Regions from separate parts of the Pseudoalteromonas maricaloris genome, predicted to be linked through region 2. Evidence: predicted binding sites of a transcription regulator. Region 2 holds the regulator's gene; each other region holds the start of a gene.
What was found. The regulator MetJ, encoded in region 2, represses methionine synthesis genes. The targets are predictions, from matches to a motif close to TAGACGTCTAGACGTCTA.

Region 1: the regulator MetJ is predicted to act here: its motif matches at 2,484-2,501, upstream of metK (methionine adenosyltransferase).
Region 3: the regulator MetJ is predicted to act here: its motif matches at 2,293-2,310, upstream of metE (5-methyltetrahydropteroyltriglutamate--homocysteine S-methyltransferase).

Annotation. Positions count from the first base shown of each region.
Region 1 covers NZ_CP024625.1:3,254,708-3,259,001, forward strand. The annotation lists gene CTT31_RS14375 (methyl-accepting chemotaxis protein) at 1-232, shown strand, start outside; gene tkt (transketolase) at 348-2,342, opposite strand; gene metK (methionine adenosyltransferase) at 2,603-3,754, shown strand; gene CTT31_RS14390 (HDOD domain-containing protein) at 3,817-4,294, opposite strand, start outside.
Region 2 covers NZ_CP024625.1:443,063-447,356, forward strand. The annotation lists gene CTT31_RS01775 (malic enzyme-like NAD(P)-binding protein) at 589-1,830, shown strand; gene metJ (met regulon transcriptional regulator MetJ) at 1,912-2,232, opposite strand; gene metB (cystathionine gamma-synthase) at 2,577-3,797, shown strand; gene metL (bifunctional aspartate kinase/homoserine dehydrogenase II) at 3,802-4,294, shown strand, end outside.
Region 3 covers NZ_CP024625.1:2,839,718-2,844,011, reverse strand. The annotation lists gene CTT31_RS12515 (hypothetical protein) at 1-321, opposite strand, end outside; gene CTT31_RS12510 (YdcF family protein) at 467-1,231, opposite strand; gene CTT31_RS12505 (LysR substrate-binding domain-containing protein) at 1,333-2,220, opposite strand; gene metE (5-methyltetrahydropteroyltriglutamate--homocysteine S-methyltransferase) at 2,511-4,294, shown strand, end outside.

The DNA of each region.
Region 1 (4,294 bases), 1.3 Mb from region 2:
ACTAAACTCCATCACTGCAGCCGTTTCTCAGGCTCATGATGTGAGTGAAGAGATTGCAAACGCGGCGAACGAGCAACAGCAAGTAGCACAGGAAATTAGTGAACGTTTGGAATCGATTGTAACAATCGCAGAGCAAACGGCTGAAGGCGCGAGCCAAACCTCAATCTCTAGTTCTGAGGTTGCTAAACTCGCCGAAGAGTTACGCTTATCGGTAGAACAGTTTAAGGTTTAGCTATCTAACCTGAGCTTTGAGCTGGAAACAGTCTCAAAACTTTAAGGGGTTTAGCAAAACCCCTAAGCATAAAAAAACCCATGCATGGCATGGGTTTTTTGTTTCTTTTCTTTGATTATGCAAACAATGCGTTTGCCTTCTCAACGATATTTTCTACCGTAAAGCCGAATAGCTTGAATAGCTCATCAGCAGGTGCTGACTCACCAAACGTTGTCATACCAACGATAGCACCATTTAGGCCTACATATTTGTACCAGAAGTCCTCAATACCCGCTTCGATAGCGACGCGACGCGTTACTGAGCTTGGTAGTACGCTTTCTTTGTATGCTGCAGATTGCGCATCAAAAATGTCCGTTGAAGGCATAGACACAACACGCACCTTTTTACCTTCTGCACGAAGCTTATCCGCAGACTCAACCGCAAGTTGCACTTCAGAACCGGTTGCAATAAGGATGATTTCAGGTTCACCATCACAAGATAGTACATAACCACCTTGCTTAATCGCTGCAACTTGCTCAGCTGTACGTGGCTGCTGTGCAAGACCTTGACGGGTAAATACAAGTGCAGATGGACCATCAGCGCGTTCAACCGCTTGCTGCCAAGCAACTGCTGACTCAACTTGGTCACATGGACGCCAGCTCGCAAGGTTTGGCGTAGTGCGTAAGTTCGCCATTTGTTCTACAGGTTGGTGTGTTGGACCATCTTCACCAAGACCGATTGAATCATGAGTATACACAAAGATACTTCTTTGCTTCATCAATGCAGCCATACGTACGGCATTACGCGCGTATTCCATAAACATCAGGAATGTCGCACCGTAAGGGATAAAGCCTCTGTGCAGTGCAATACCATTCATGATGGCAGACATACCAAATTCACGCACACCGTAGAAAATGTAGTTACCCGCAGCATCTTCTGCCGTTAAGCCTTTAGATTGATCCCAAAGTGTTAAGTTAGAACCCGCAAGGTCAGCAGAGCCACCCATAAACTCAGGTAGAATTGGGCCATAGGCATTCAATGCATTTTGTGATGCTTTACGAGTTGCTGGGTTTGCAGGATTCGCTTGAAGCTCTGCGATATAGGTTTCTGTTTTCTCAGACCAGTCTGCTGGAAGCTCGCCTTTCATGCGACGCTCAAATTCAGCAGCAAGCTCAGGATAATGCATTTGGTATTCAGTAAACTTAATCAACCAGTCACTTTGTTGATTTTGACCACGTGCTGTTGCGTCCCATTTCGCGTACACATCTTCTGGTATTTCAAATGCACCGTGCTCCCAACCAAGGAATTCACGTGCCGCTTTGATTTCATCATCACCTAGCGGTGCACCGTGACAATCATGGCTACCAGATTTATTTGGTGAACCATAACCGATAACCGTTTTACAACAAATAAGGGTTGGCTTGTCAGACTCTGCTTGCGCCGCTTCGATTGCCGCTTTAATCGCATCGCTATCGTGGCCATCAACACCGGCAATAACATGCCAGCCATAAGACTCAAAGCGTTTTGGTGTATCGTCGCTAAACCAACCTTCAACTTCACCGTCGATTGAAATACCGTTGTCATCCCAAAATGCAATCAGTTTGCCAAGACCAAGGGTACCCGCAAGTGAACAAGCTTCGTGTGAGATACCTTCCATCAAACAGCCATCACCTAAAAATGCATAGGTATAGTGATTAACGATGTCGTAATCTTCACGGTTAAACTGTGCAGCCAATGCTTTTTCAGCAATCGCCATACCTACCGCATTGGTAATACCCTGACCTAATGGGCCTGTAGTCGTTTCAATACCTGGCGCATAACCATATTCTGGGTGGCCTGGTGTTTTGGAGTGTAGCTGACGGAAATTTTTGATGTCGTCAATTGATAAGTCATAACCCGACAAATGCAACAATGAATAAATTAACATCGAGCCGTGACCGTTTGATAATACGAAGCGATCTCTGTCGAACCACTCAGGATTACTTGGGTTGTGCTTTAAAAAATCGCGCCAAAGTACTTCTGCGATGTCCGCCATGCCCATAGGGGCTCCTGGGTGGCCAGACTTGGCCTTTTGTACAGCGTCCATGGAAAGAACGCGAATTGCATTAGCAAGTTCTTTGCGAGATGGCATGAATTCTCCTACCTTTAAATGTGTTTCGCGGGGGTTTGAGCCCATTCTTACTTATTTATATGGCTAACTGCAACGGCAAAGGCCATAAAAAAACGGGTACAGACGGACTTTTTCCGACCATTAAAAAAGTTTGCACAATTTTGGACGTCTAGGCGTAAAATAACTAGTCAATGCCTAGGTTTTTTGGTTAGAATACGCTCCTTAATTTTTCGCGCTGTCCCTGATGTTTGTGAAGCGCAATATTTGTGAGCATAAATACAATGGCTAAACATTTATTTACTTCTGAATCTGTTTCTGAAGGCCATCCAGATAAAATTGCTGATCAGATCTCTGATGCGGTTCTAGATGCCATCCTTGAGCAAGATCCAAAAGCACGTGTTGCGTGTGAAACTTACGTTAAAACCGGTATGGTTATGGTTGGTGGTGAAATCACAACTAGCGCTTGGGTTGATATCGAGGAATTAACTCGTAAGACCGTGCGTGAAATTGGTTACACACACTCTGACATGGGCTTTGACGCTGATTCATGTGCAATCCTTAACACCATTGGTAAGCAATCACCTGATATTAACCAAGGTGTTGACCGTACTCGTCCAGAAGAGCAGGGTGCTGGTGACCAAGGCCTAATGTTTGGTTACGCGTGTAACGAAACTGACGTACTTATGCCTGCGCCTATCACATACTCACACCGTTTAGTTCAGCGCCAAGCGCAAGTTCGTAAAGACGGCACGCTACCTTGGTTACGTCCAGACGCTAAGTCTCAGGTAACATTCGCGTACGAAAACGGTAAAGCAGTAGGTATCGACGCAGTCGTATTATCTACACAGCACTGTGATTCTGTATCACAAGCTGACCTTGTAGAAGCTGTGATGGAAACTATCATCAAGCCTACATTACCTGCAGAGCTTATCACTGAAGCAACTAAGTTCTTCATCAACCCAACTGGCCGTTTCGTTATCGGTGGTCCTATGGGTGACTGTGGTCTAACTGGTCGTAAAATCATCGTAGATACATACGGCGGTATGGCTCGTCACGGTGGTGGTGCATTCTCTGGTAAAGATCCATCAAAAGTTGACCGTTCTGCAGCTTACGCAGCGCGTTACGTTGCAAAGAACATTGTTGCCGCTGGCCTTGCTGACAAGTGTGAGATCCAAGTGTCTTACGCAATCGGTGTTGCTGAACCTACTTCTATCAGTGTAGAAACTTTCGGTACAGCCAAGCTTGATGAGTCGCGTTTAATCGAACTTATCCGCGCGCACTTCGACTTACGTCCTTACGGTCTAATCACTATGCTAGACCTTGAGCGTCCAATTTATCAGCCTACTGCTGCTTACGGCCACTTTGGTCGTGAAGAGTTCCCTTGGGAAGCAACAGATAAAGCTGACGCACTACGTGCAGCTGCAGGCCTATAACCCCTGCTGCAAAAAGTAAAAAAGGCGCCAAGTGCGCCTTTTTTAATGCCCATAGATAACCCCTACCCGATAAATACCTCGTCGACATCATCTTTTAAGTTTTGATACTCATCATCATGAAGATTAAGCTCAATCATCACCTTGTCTTTAAATAAATACCAATCCGCTGCGCTTCTAAAATGTTTTGCTTCGAAACAGAGGTTTTCAGCCAGTTTAAGTGCCGCAAAGGTTTGCACATGTTGTGCATTTTTTTGCTCTTCAAGATAGCTAACGTCATGGTGGCGCAAAATCATCTGGCATATTTCTTTGGGTAAGTGCCAAGACGTCGCAAGAAAGTAACCTATCACAGTGTGAGGCACTGGATACTTTTGCTGCTCGTAGTAAATCAATGTTTGCTCAGGCCGCTCTATAGACTGTTTTATTACTTCAGCGTAGTCTGGATATTTTACGGCCATTGCTGGGATCCCGGCATCGTGAAAGAGTCCGAGCAGCTGCAAATTCTCTAGGGGTAATGATGCTTTTAAATGATGTCCAACCACC
Region 2 (4,294 bases):
CTCTTGAGTAGAGTAAAAACTCTATTTAGTAGATAAATACTGAATATTTACGAGCTTAAGTTGTGAAAATAATCAAAGCTCATATAGTAAATAGTATCAGGTATGAGCACTTAATATAAACCAAAGTCAGTATATTGTGATTAAATGTCGGTATCTTGACGTTAAAATTAGCTAAGTTGCTATTTTCTTATTGTTTTTATAGTTAGTGTACATTTGTGCTAATTTTCTACATTTTGTGCTGGTTTTAGCGTCTTATTTTTTAAGTTTTAGTCATTTTATTTGTGAAATCTTTCTTAAAATTGAGCTTATCTTCTCGGAAAAGTATAGAAAATACCGTGCTAGTGGATAGACCTGATTTTACTTGAATAATGAGCAAAACTCGGTATTGTGTGAATACGGTCGATTAACTATATGTCCTATTGACATACCGCGACAGCAAAGCATATGCGCTTGTTGAGTGGTTGAATGTCGTCGCTCATATAGTTAATCGCACTGTGTGTTGCTGTAACCAGCCTGATAGGTTGCCAACATTCAGAATGCGAACGTTTACCACACTCTCACATTAACTTCGTAGGAAAATATCGCGCCATGACAGATTTTCGTCAACAAGCTCTAGATTATCACGAGAAGCCCGTTCCAGGTAAAATCAGTGTTGAGCTCACTAAACCTGCCGAGACCGTAAAAGACTTAGCACTTGCATACAGCCCAGGTGTTGCAGAGCCAGTACGTGAAATCGCGGCTGATCCGGCGAATGCATACCGTTACACGGGTAAAGGAAATATGGTTGCGGTGATCAGTAATGGTACGGCAATTCTTGGCTTGGGTAACTTAGGTCCTTTGGCGTCAAAGCCTGTTATGGAAGGTAAGGCGCTATTATTTAAGCGTTTTGCGGGTCTTGATTCAATCGATATCGAAGTTAAGCACAACACCACCGAAGACTTCATTAATACGGTGGCAAATATCGCAGACACATTTGGCGGTATTAACCTTGAAGATATTAAAGCGCCAGAGTGCTTTGAAATTGAGCGTGCGCTAATCGAACGTTGTGACGTTCCTGTTTTTCATGATGATCAGCACGGCACCGCAATTGTAACCGCTGCGGGTATGCTGAATGCGTTGGAAATTCAAGGTAAAGATATTCATGATGCGATTATTGTGTGTCTTGGCGCGGGTGCAGCCGCTATCGCTTGTATGGAATTACTGATCAAATGCGGTGCTCAACGTGAGCACATATATATGCTAGACAGAAAAGGCGTGATCCATACTCGCCGTGATGACCTAAATGAATACAAAGAGCTGTTTGCAAACAACACGGATAAGCGTACGTTACAAGATGTGATTGCGGATGCGGACGTATTTGTTGGTGTTTCTGGCCCAGACTTACTTTCTGCTGAAGATCTAAAGTTAATGGCTGACAAGCCAGTGGTATTCGCTTGTTCTAACCCAGATCCTGAGATCAGCCCTGAAGTTGCACACGGTGCACGTAATGATTTGATCATGGCGACAGGTCGCTCAGATTATCCAAACCAAGTAAACAACGTGCTGTGTTTCCCGTTTATCTTCCGTGGTGCGCTTGATGTACGTGCAACCGCTATCAATGACGAAATGAAGATTGCAGCGGTTGAAGCAATTAGAACGATTGCGAAAGAACCTGTGCCTGCTGAAGTGTTAAAAGCGGCTGACGTGGATAGTCTTGAGTTTGGTCCTGAGTACATTATTCCAAAACCAATGGATCCGCGTTTGTTACCTCGTATCGCAAAAGCGGTAGCGGTAGCTGCAATTGAATCAGGTGTGGCACAAATCGATATGCCAGCTGGATATATGGAATAATACCATTGGTATTATCCAAATGAAAAAAGCCTCGATTGAGGCTTTTTTTGTGTCTGTAAGTCCACAGAAAAAGAGTAGTTATCACTCTTCGTTTATTTCTGGGATCTCCAAACCGCGTTCTTCCATTATTTGTCTTACCTCTAACGGAATACGCTCTGGATTATCTTTTCTCAAGTCTTCATCGCTCGGCAGTGGCTGACCTGTGAAGGCATGTAGAAACGCCTCACATAAAAGCTCACTGTTCGTGGCATGACGTAAGTTATTCACTTGGCGACGTGTACGCTCATCAGTTAGCACTTTGAGTACATTCAGAGGTATGCTCACCGTGATCTTTTTTACTTGCTCTGCTTTCTTACCGTGTTCTGCATATGGGTGAATATACTCACCGTTCCATTTTGCCATAATTGTGTACTTGCCTCAGTTACATCAATGCCAATATGACTGGGTTCTGGTCTACATTATTCACCAACCGCATGAATATAGGGATAACCTTACGAATTAAAGATAAATCCCAAACTCAAATAGATGAATAAACTAATCCGCCATAGCGAGATAGAAGAATCTCTGCCATAGTTTTCAATAACTCAGTCGTATTAGCAACGCCTAGAGTGGCGAAATTTTATCGGTTTAAAAAAGATAGTCAAATACTAGTTATTTAGCCATTTAGCGGTATAAATGTTTTGACTTCTAGTTTCTGTTGCTCTAACCTTTTAGACGTCTAAACATCCAACTATCTAGGTGACCTTATGAGTCAAGTTAACAAATCGACGGTTGCAGTGCGTCATGGTATAGAAGCTGATAAAGCACATGGGGCAGTAGTGCCACCGCTTTACCTTTCTACCACCTATTCTTTTGCCGATTTTGATACCAAACGCAACTACGATTATGGCCGCAGTGGTAACTTTAATCGTGATGTGCTTGCACAGGCACTTACCGAACTTGAAGGTGGTGCTCGTGGCATTATTACCGCGACTGGCATGGCTGCCGTTCACCTAGTAACTCAGCTACTTAACCATGACGATACGCTGGTTATTCCACATGACTGTTATGGTGGTAGCTATCGCTTGTTTACATCGCTTGCTAAGCGTGGATTGCTCAAATTAACCGTCTTGGATCTCACACAATCAGAAAGTCTTGCACAGCTGCAGCAGATCAAACCTAAATTAGTTTGGATTGAAACACCAAGTAACCCAATATTAAGGCTAACGGATATAGAAGCTGTCGTAAATGCAGCACACGCTGTGGGGGCTTTGGTCGCCGCCGACAATACCTTCTTGTCTCCGGCACTACAAAATCCCATTGCTTTTGGCGTAGATGTAGTCGTGCATTCAACTACTAAATATATCAATGGTCATTCTGATGTCGTGGGGGGCGCGGTGATCGCGCGTACACAGGAGTTGGGTGATGAGTTAGCTTGGTGGGCGAATAATATCGGTATTACAGGTGCACCTTTTGATAGTTATCTAACCCTACGTGGACTGCGCACCTTAAACGTGCGTTTACGCCAACATCAAGAAAATGCTCAGCTTATTGCGGAGTATTTAGAAAAGTCGCCGTATGTTAGCCAAGTTTATTACCCTGGCCTTGAGTCGCATCCTCAACACGAACTTGCGAAAAAACAACAGCTCGGCTTTGGTGGCATGGTGAGCTTTGATATCAAAGGCGATCTGCAAACATCAGCGAAGTTTTTAACGTCTCTAACACACTTTTCATTGGCAGAATCTTTAGGTGGGGTTGAGAGTCTTATTTGCCATCCAGCGACGATGACACACGCAGGTATGGATCCGCAAGCGCGTTTAGAAGCGGGAGTGGGCGACACGTTGATTCGTATTTCTGTAGGAATTGAAGATGTACAGGATCTCATTGCAGATCTGGAATCAGGATTTGCATGTATTGATGAAAGTCAGGCGAGTGATGATGCTAAGTCATTCAAATTAACGCCTGCACATACAGTAGCGTTGTGGTGAGTAAATGGCAAAAGTAGTACATAAGTTTGGTGGTTCGAGTTTAAGCTCGCCAGAGCGTTATCAGGCGGTTGCCAAGATAGTGTTAGAGCAATGTCAGCTAGGTGACAGTGTTGTGGTTTCTGCTGCAGGAAAAACAACGAATACCCTAGTGAAGTTATGGCAAAGTTTTGAGCAGCAAGATGTTCGCGCATTTAACGATGTTTTATTACAAGTTGAAAATCATCAACGAGAATTAATTGATGCCCTGTTTGTAGGTGAACAACACAGTGTGTTACTCAAACAGCTCGTCAATGAGCTGCAAGCAATCGCTTTAGGGCGAGAAGAACAACATCTTCACTACGCGAGTTTACTTGCACATGGAGAGCTATGGTCGGCTCGTATATTAGCAAACTACCTAAGCTCTCAAGGTGTTGAAGCCAAAGCTATCGACGCTCGTACGTTATTTGTACAACAAGAGGGGGTGTTACTACACGCCCATAACAAAGAAGCGTGCTATC
Region 3 (4,294 bases), 1.7 Mb from region 2:
AGCAATCCACTGTTCTTCCGCTTTGAAGCCTTCTTCGTTTTCTGTAACGATAGTAAAGCTCGCTGATTTTACAGCTGCAGCCTTAGGCGCTTTCTTAGTCGTTTTCGCTTTTTTGGCAGGCGCCTGCGTTTTATCACTTGCTACAGCTGACCCTGAAGTTAGCTCTTCGGTTAATTCGGCTACCTCAGCAAGACGCATGTTTTTGCCACCATCGATGCTATACCAACCTGGCTTTGCAGTGATCTCAGGCTTTTTGCCATGTGCAGCTTCGTACGCAGCTTCGAAAGCGCTTAGTACTTCAGTTTTATCTAGTTTACTCATCGTAGATCCTAGTCGTGTTGTACGCGGATACGCGGGTTAAGATTAAACTCTATTTATACCCATATTTGCGCAAATTTTCAATTTTTTACGTTTTTCAGCGCTAATTTATCGAACTTTAGCCTGATTTTGGTGTCTTTTTCGGCGCTTAAAGTGCCTCAGGGTCAATAACACGACGGATCGTGATCCACATACTTCCAAGCTGTTCATGCCAAATCCGAGTGACTACTTCTAAGGCCTTATGGTTTGGAATAAATTGTCTGCTCGGTGGGTATTGCTTGAAGTTATAAAACTCCGTCGGTGCAGCGAACACTTCTATGCCTTGTGCTTCAAATAGGTTTTTTGCTCGCTGTATGTGCGAAGCCGATGTGACCAATGCGACGTCATAATCGACTAGTAAAGGTGCTAGCATTTTTGCTTCGTCCGCGGTGTCTTTGGCATTGGGGTTTTGCTTAATACGTGTAGCGGAAATACCTAGGCTCTGTGCGGTTCTTGCCATGAGTCCCGCGCTTGTTGCATGGCCATAGCCGTAACCAGAGACATACAGCTGAGCCTTTGGGTAAATATTAGCAAGTCTTACGCCTTCAACTAGTCTGGCTAGACCGCAGCTGCCAAGTTGGGCGTTGCTGGGGAGAGATTTATCTGGGTATAAATCACAGCCAAGTACCACGATTTTATCTATATTGTTGTGCTTGCTTGGATTGAATGCGGCGAGAGTGCCTGTATCCCACTCAATAATATGTTGTGCGACATAAGGAGTCGATAACGCCCATGTCGTGAGTAAGACGAACCAGCTTGCGATATACGGCCCTTTGCGTGTTTTGGCGATAAAAAACATGAGCCCCATAAGTGCAACCAAAGATAACGGTAACGGCATCAGAAGTTGACCGATAACCTTTTTGACTTCAAACATTTAAACATGCCCTAGATTAAGATAAGCCTAACGCAATGCTAGCATGAGATGGGAGTTGTAGAAATGTCTAACAGTTAGGGCTCAAAAAAGAGCCCAGTCATCTATCTTGCAGTGGTTTTTCGGCAAGTATTGAGGAAATGACGATAAACAGGGTTATCTTTCATGCTTTTCTTCATTGCTAAATACATTGGACGATTTAGCCCAAGTGCGCCTAGAGGAATCGATTTAATTAGCCCTTGGCTCTCATAAGGTGTCACTAACCAGTCTGGTAATGCCGCAACCCCCATGCCTGCACTTACCAGTTGGAAGATTAATAAACCTTGATCGACGGTTTTTAGCGTACCGTCAAAGCGTGCATTTTGAATAAAATGCTTAAATATGTCTTGACGCTCGCGAGGAATAGGGTAAGAAATGATGGTTTCATCTTTTAGGTCGAGTGCTGTGACATAGGCCTTCTTGGCCAATTCGTGATCTGGTGCAACGATTAACTTTAACTTAAAGTCAAATAGGTGTGCGTATTCCAGTTGCTCTGGTTCGCGAATGTCTGAGGTAAGTACTAAGTCCAGCTCATCTTCAATAAGGTCAGGAATTGCGTCGTAGCTAAAGCCACGTTCGTAATCGACTTTAATGTCAGGCCAAAAGGTATTGAATTCTTTAATTGTTGGCAGCAACCAGTGAAAACAGGCATGACATTCCACGCTTAATCTGAGTTGCGAGATAGGCTGATTAAGGCTTTCCTTCAAACGACACTTTGTTGCTTCAACTTTAGGTAAAACATCGTTGGCAAGTTCCAATAATAACATCCCTTGAGGGGTAAAACGTACCGGCTGCGTTTTGCGCTCAAAGAGTTGGCAGTCAAGTTTGCTCTCAAGATCTTTGATCTGATGTGATAAAGCTGATTGAGTCAGGAATAGCTCTCGTGCTGTATTCACAAGAGAACCAGTTTCTTTCAAGGTGGAGATAGTCTTTAGGTGCTTTATATCAATCATTATCAACAATTCTCATATTTGAAGTGAGCAAATCTCAGCATTACTCAATATTACGATTCTATTTAGTTATTATCAATGTCTAGACGTCTAAATACCTACGGTGAATTGTTCAAAAATTCACAAATCCACTATAACACTAAAAATGACAGCGTTGTCACTACTTCTGTAAAAATTTTGCAAAAAATTACAATTTAATTTTATTCATATGAAATCTGAGAAAGCATCAATTGTTGTTTTTGATCATGAGAATTATATTTTGGACATCCATACATCTAGACGGAATTAAAATCATGGCATTAACACATAACTTGGGTTTTCCACGCGTAGGCAAAAAGCGTGAACTTAAATTTGCAGTAGAACGCTATTGGTCAGGCGACTTAACACAAGTCGAATTAATCGCGGAAGGAAAACGCATTCGTGCAGAAAACTGGGCATTGCAAGCTGACGCTGGTGTTGACCTTCTCCCTGTAGGCGATTTTGCTTGGTATGATCACGTGTTGAATATTTCATTGCTTGTCGGCGCTATTCCTAGTCGTCATAAAAATGATGAGTCGGTAAATCTCGATACTTTGTTTCGGATTGGCAGAGGGCGAGCACCTAGCGGCTGTGCGTGTGCTGCAAGTGAAATGACGAAATGGTTCAACACCAATTATCATTACATCGTCCCCGAGTTAACTCAAACGCAGGAATTTTCCCTAACTTGGACGGAGTTGTTTACTCAAGTAGAAGAAGCACAATTACTTGGCTACCAAGCAAAGCCCGTATTGATCGGCCCGGTAACCTATCTCTACTTAGCTAAATGCGTTGGTCAAGAGTTCGATAAATTGGCTTTATTAGATAAGTTATTGATTGTATATCAGCAGGTACTCGGCAAGCTTGCTGAGCAAGGCGTTGAGTGGGTACAAATTGATGAACCTATTTTAGCATTGGAAATCGATGATGCTTATCGCAACGCGCTGCGCCGGAGTTTTGATGCGTTGAGCGGCCAAGGAGTAAAAGTGTTGTTGGCCAGTTATTTTGACTCCGTACAAGCGCATGTTGAAGATATCCGGTCTTACCCTGTAGAAGGCGTACATTTTGACTGCGTAACGGCAAACTACGACTTGGCTGCGTTAGAGAAAGTAGTTGGAAAGGATAGCGTACTGTCTCTCGGGGTTGTGAATGGTCGTAACATTTGGCGCTCGGATCTTGAAGGTGTATATCAGCAACTTGCTCTGGTTCATGAACGTCGTGGTAATAATCTCTGGCTTGCTCCTTCATGCTCATTATTACATACGCCAGTCGACTTAGATCAAGAGCAAAAGCTTGACAGTGAGTTAAAGTCTTGGCTCGCATTTGCCAAACAAAAAGGGCAAGAGCTGGCATTATTGAAAAATGCATTGGAGCAGCGTGATATTACCCAGTTGGTCGAATATTCTAAGCCTGTAAAAGCGCGTTTGACCTCTACTCGGGTGAATAATAATGAGGTGCAGCAGCGTGTTTCAACGCTTACAGCAAAAGACGGTCAACGCAATAGTGAATTCGCAACCAGAATTAAAAAACAAGCACAGTCGCTAAATTTACCCTTATTGCCAACCACAACGATAGGCTCTTTCCCACAAACCCAAGCGATCCGTAAGGCACGACGTGATTATAAAGCGGGTACGTTGAGTGTTGATGCTTATCAAAGCCAGATGGAAGCGGAGATCCGTTATGCCGTTGAAGAACAAGAAGCGCTTAACTTAGATGTGCTGGTTCATGGCGAAGCAGAGCGCAATGATATGGTTGAGTACTTTGGTGAATTACTCGAAGGTTTTGCCTTTACTCAGTTTGGTTGGGTGCAAAGTTATGGTTCGCGCTGTGTTAAGCCCCCTGTGATCTGGGGTGATGTCTCGCGTGCGGCACCAATGACAGTTAATTGGACGAGTTATGCACAGAGCTTAACCAAAAAACCGATGAAGGGCATGCTAACAGGACCTGTGACTATTTTATTTTGGTCGTTTGTCAGAGATGACTTAGACAAGCAGAGCATCGCGAATCAAATCGCATTAGCACTGAGAGATGAAGTGGTAGATTTGCAAAATGCAGGGATTAA